2 regions of the Stenotrophomonas sp. 80084_Sma genome follow, and region 2 is predicted to be linked to the other one. Evidence: predicted binding sites of a transcription regulator. Region 2 holds the regulator's gene; the other holds the start of a gene.
The links. The regulator FliA, encoded in region 2, starts transcription of late flagellar genes. The targets are predictions, from matches to a motif close to TAAAGTTTNNCNNNCNNNGGCCGATAA.

Region 1 (2,197 bases), 800 kb from region 2:
CATGTCCACCGACAGATCGCCGCGTGCGTAGTGTTTCATCACCTCGATCAGCCGGTTCTGTACCTGCACGTGCGATCCAACCAGCGCATTGGTCTCATGCACCATGCGCCCGTAGTCACCGGGGAACGCGCTCTCGTCCATGCGGTAGCTGAGGCTGCCGGCATCGTGCTGGCGGGCCAGCTCTCCCTGTGCCGCCATCACCGACTGCAGCTGTGCCTGCATGCGCTGCATCGACTTCAGCAGCTGGGTCACCTCGTCGTTGCCGGTGGCGTCGATGCTGCTGTCCAGGCGGCCACTGGCGATGCCGTCGGCCAGCTTCACCGCTCCTTCCAGCGGGCGGGTCAGGCTGCGGGTGATCGCCCAGGCCGCCAACGTCCCCAGCAACAGGCTCAGTGCCCCGAACGCGATCGACAGCGTGCCGGTCCACGATTCGGTTGCGCGGTACTCTTCGCGGCTGCGTTCGGTCAGTGTTTCCTGGTGGCGCAGCAGGGCCGAAATGGATTCATTCCAGGCCGTTGCCAATCCGTGCTCGGCCAGCAGCTCCTTCGCTGCACCATCGAAATCCCCCGCCTTCATGCGCTCATGCAGTTGCTGGGTTGATGCATCGGTGGCCTTGCGGGCCGCCTCGATGCGCGCGACCAGGGTATCGCCGGTAGCGTCACGCGGAATCTTGATGTACTTGGCCCAGATACCGTCATAGGTCCGCGACAACTCCTGGGCACGCTGGTAATCCTTGTCGAACTCGTCACCCCGCTTGATCACCATCAGGCGACGATGCATCAGCACCGCGTTGTTGGTATCAAGCATGTCATTCAACAGGCGCATCTTCACCATGTTGACGTCCACCACTTTCTCGAACTGGGCGGATTTCAGCTGATTCCCATACAGCACCAGGCCGACGATGGCCATAATGAACAGCAACAGCAGACCGAAGCCGGCGCCAAGCCGGGATCCCACACGGAGATTACGTAAGGCAAGCATCTCAATTCCCTTGATCGTGGCCGTACGTTCGATGGCGGCGCAGCGGAGGGAAACTTTACGGGACTTTATATATGGACCGATCCAAATATATGGAACTGTGCAGGCAGTCAGAAAATGCAGCGGCCAATAATGGCGCCATATCCTTATCGAATACCGCTGACACGCCAGCGCCCGATGAAAATCACGCAGGATTAACACCATAATAACGCCACCCCATCCAGGGCGGCCCGGATTATCTGCGCCGGTTACAACCGTCGCCCCGGAGGGCTACAGTCTGCAGATGACACGGATCCTGCACATCGAAGGCGCGTCCATCAACGACATCGCCAGCCTCTACGTGGAAATCAATCGTGTATTCATGGCCGACGAAGACTGGCAGCTGGGCGCAAGCCTGGACGCGCTTGATGACCTGCTGCACGGGGGCTACGGCGCGCTCGCCGGTCATGCCACCGCCACGGTGGTGTGGCGCGACATCGCCCACAGCCGCGAGGCACTGGGCCGCGAGACCACACGCGCCTGGCTGCAGTCGAAACTCGATCAGGGCGGCAGGTTCAACGGTCCGGCCATCCACGCTCAGTTGACGGCACTGTCACTTGGCCAGGGACAGACCTACTTCGAGATCGTCATGGAGATCTTCGGCAGCCATCCGCAGATCACCCTGGTGCCAGGCTGAGCACTCTGCAGCAACCAGCCCCCATCAGCTCAAAGCTTGGCCAGGGCCTCGCCCAGCCGGCGTGGGAACGCCACTTCGCTGGCCAGGTGCCATGCGCGTGCATTGGCGCCCAGCCGGGTCCACTCGGCCTCATCCATCGCCAGCGCACGCTCGACGGCCTGTTCCAGCGCCTTCTCATCCACATGCCAGGTCCTGGACAGATGGCAGGGCTCGCCCTCGTGCGCGGCAACCAGGATGCCGCGGCTGTCGTCGATCATCTGGTTCATCGGCGCGCCGTCGCAGGTGATCACCACCGCCCCGCAGCTCATCGCTTCCACCAGGTAATGGCCCCAGCCTTCGGTCTGCGACAGGCACAGGTGGAACGCATGTTCGTTCTGCAGGCGCTGCACCTCCTGGTCGGGCAGGCGCTCGCGGACGATCCGCAGGTTCGCGGCCCCGCCCTCATCTTCGTCCGAAGGGCCGCCGCGCAGGATGGTCAGCAAGGGCCACTCTGGGTGCCGCTTCCAGACATTGACGAGTGCAGCCGTCCCCTTCATGCGGCTG
Region 2 (2,197 bases):
GGCCGAGCGCGCCGAAGCCTTCGTGCACGCGGCGGACGATGCCGACCACGCGACGGATGATCTGCCCGGTCAGGTCCTGGTAGCTCTGGGTCAGGGCGATCTCGGTCAGGTTGTGGCGGATGCGCTCGAGCTGCGCGTCCTGGCCCGGCTGCAGGCCTTCAGCGCGCAACTGTTCGGTCAGGCTGCGGCATTCCTCGGCCAAGTCCAGGGTGCGGTGCGTCGCCTGTTCGGTCATCGCCACCACGTGGTCCAGTCGCGCGCAGGCGTCGTCCAGTTCGCCGGCTTCGCTCGGCACGGTCGGCAGTTCGCCCAGCGCCTGTCCCAGCTCGCGGGCCAGCCGCGAGAGGCCGCTCATCATCGGCTGCGTGCGCAGCGCGGCCAGCCCATCGATGCGCTGCCGCCAGGCGGCCTCGTCACCGGACTCGAGTGCGTCCAGAGCCTCCTGCAGGCGCAGGGCGAGGGCGTTCTTGTCGACCGTGGTATCCATCAGGCGCTGGCCGCCAGGCGTTCGAAGATCTTGCCGAGCTTCTCTTCCAGCGTCTGCGCGGTGAACGGCTTAATGATGTAGCCGTTCACACCGCTCTGGGCGGCTTCGATGATCTGCTCGCGCTTGGCTTCTGCCGTGACCATCAGCACCGGCAGGGTCTTCAGCTTGGCATCGGCACGGATCGCCTTGAGCAGCTCGATGCCGGTCATCACCGGCATGTTCCAGTCGGTGACCACGAAATCGAACGGCTGGCTCTGCAGCAGCGACAGCGCGGCATGCCCGTCCTCGGCTTCGGCGGTATTGGTGAAGCCCAGATCGCCCAGCAGGTTCTTGACGATTCGACGCATGGTCGAGAAGTCGTCGACGATCAGGATGCGCATGTTCTTGTTCAAAGCAGAATTCCTTTGTTGTTCATTCCGGACGGCCGGGGGCAGCCGCCTCGGGGATGTTCATTCTTCGAGGCCTGCGTCGGCAGCCTCGAACAGCTTCAGCCGGCCACGCAGGCGCAGTACCGCCTGGCCGTGGATCTGGCAGACCCGCGACTCGCTCACGCCGAGCACCGCGCCGATCTCCTTCAGGTTCAGTTCCTGCTCGTAGTACAGCGAGAGCACCAGTTGTTCGCGCTCGGGCAGGTGGCCGATGGCCTTGCCCAGCTCGCGACCGAACTCGCCGCGCTCCAGTACCTGCTGCGGGGTCGGCCCGCCCTGGGCGACGGTGTCCAGCTCGCCCTGGTCCTCGATGCGCGATTCCAGGCTCAGCACCTGGCCACGTGCAGCGTCTTCCATCAGCCGCAGGTACTCGGGCAGCGGCATCTCCATCGCGGCGGCCACTTCAGTGGCGCTGGCGGCACGGCCACTGCTCTGTTCCAGGCGGCGGATGGTGGCGGCGGCATCACGTGCACGGCGGTGCACCGAGCGCGGGACCCAGTCACCACGGCGGATCTCGTCGATCATCGAACCACGGATGCGGATCGAGGCGTAGGTCTCGAAAGAAGCACCCTGGTCGGCGTCATAGCTGCGCGAGGCTTCGATCAGTCCCATCATGCCGGCCTGGATCAGGTCGTCGACCTCGACGCTGGCAGGCAGGCGCGCGGCCAGGTGGTGGGCGATGCGCCGCACCAGGTCCGAATGCTGGGCGATGACTTCGTTCGCCGCCGAGCGCTGCACTTCCCTGTACTGGGCTGCGCCTTTCATGCCGTCACCCCACGCTGCTTGAGGATGCGTTCGAGGAAGAACTCGACGCCGCCACGCGGTTCGGTCGGCGCCTGCCAGCGCGCGGTACGGCGCGCGATCTCGGTGATCGCCAGCGCCGCCGGGCTGGACGGATAGGCCTTCACCACCGGCTGCTGGCGCTGCACCGACAGGCGCAGCCAGTCATCCTGCGGCACGCAGCCGAGGTAGTTCAGCGAGACATCGGCAAGGAACTTCTCGCAGACGCGGGTCAGCTTTTCGTACAGCACGCGGCCCTCGTTCGGGTCGCGCACCATGTTGGCCACCACCTGGATGCGGTCCACGCCGCGCTCGCGCGACAGCACCTTGATCAGTGCGTAGGCGTCGGTGATCGAGGCCGGCTCGTCACAGACCACCACCACGGTGTCCTGTGCGGCCTGGCAGAAGGTCAGCACGCCATCGGTGATGCCCGCGGCAGTGTCCACCACCATGATGTCCAGCTCGCGCTCCAGTTCGGAGAACACGTTGACCAGGCCAACGT

Region 1: the regulator FliA is predicted to act here: its motif matches at 1,013-1,039, upstream of ACZK3W_RS06845 (methyl-accepting chemotaxis protein).

The regions. Positions count from the first base shown of each region.
Region 1 covers NZ_CM151177.1:1,456,862-1,459,058, reverse strand. Annotated here, with positions in the region: gene ACZK3W_RS06845 (methyl-accepting chemotaxis protein) at 1-981, opposite strand, end outside; gene ACZK3W_RS06840 (barstar family protein) at 1,262-1,654, shown strand; gene ACZK3W_RS06835 (glycosyltransferase) at 1,684-2,197, opposite strand, start outside.
Region 2 covers NZ_CM151177.1:2,258,484-2,260,680, forward strand. Annotated here, with positions in the region: gene ACZK3W_RS10520 (protein phosphatase CheZ) at 1-487, opposite strand, end outside; gene cheY (chemotaxis response regulator CheY) at 487-879, opposite strand; gene ACZK3W_RS10530 (RNA polymerase sigma factor FliA) at 937-1,680, opposite strand; gene ACZK3W_RS10535 (MinD/ParA family ATP-binding protein) at 1,677-2,197, opposite strand, start outside.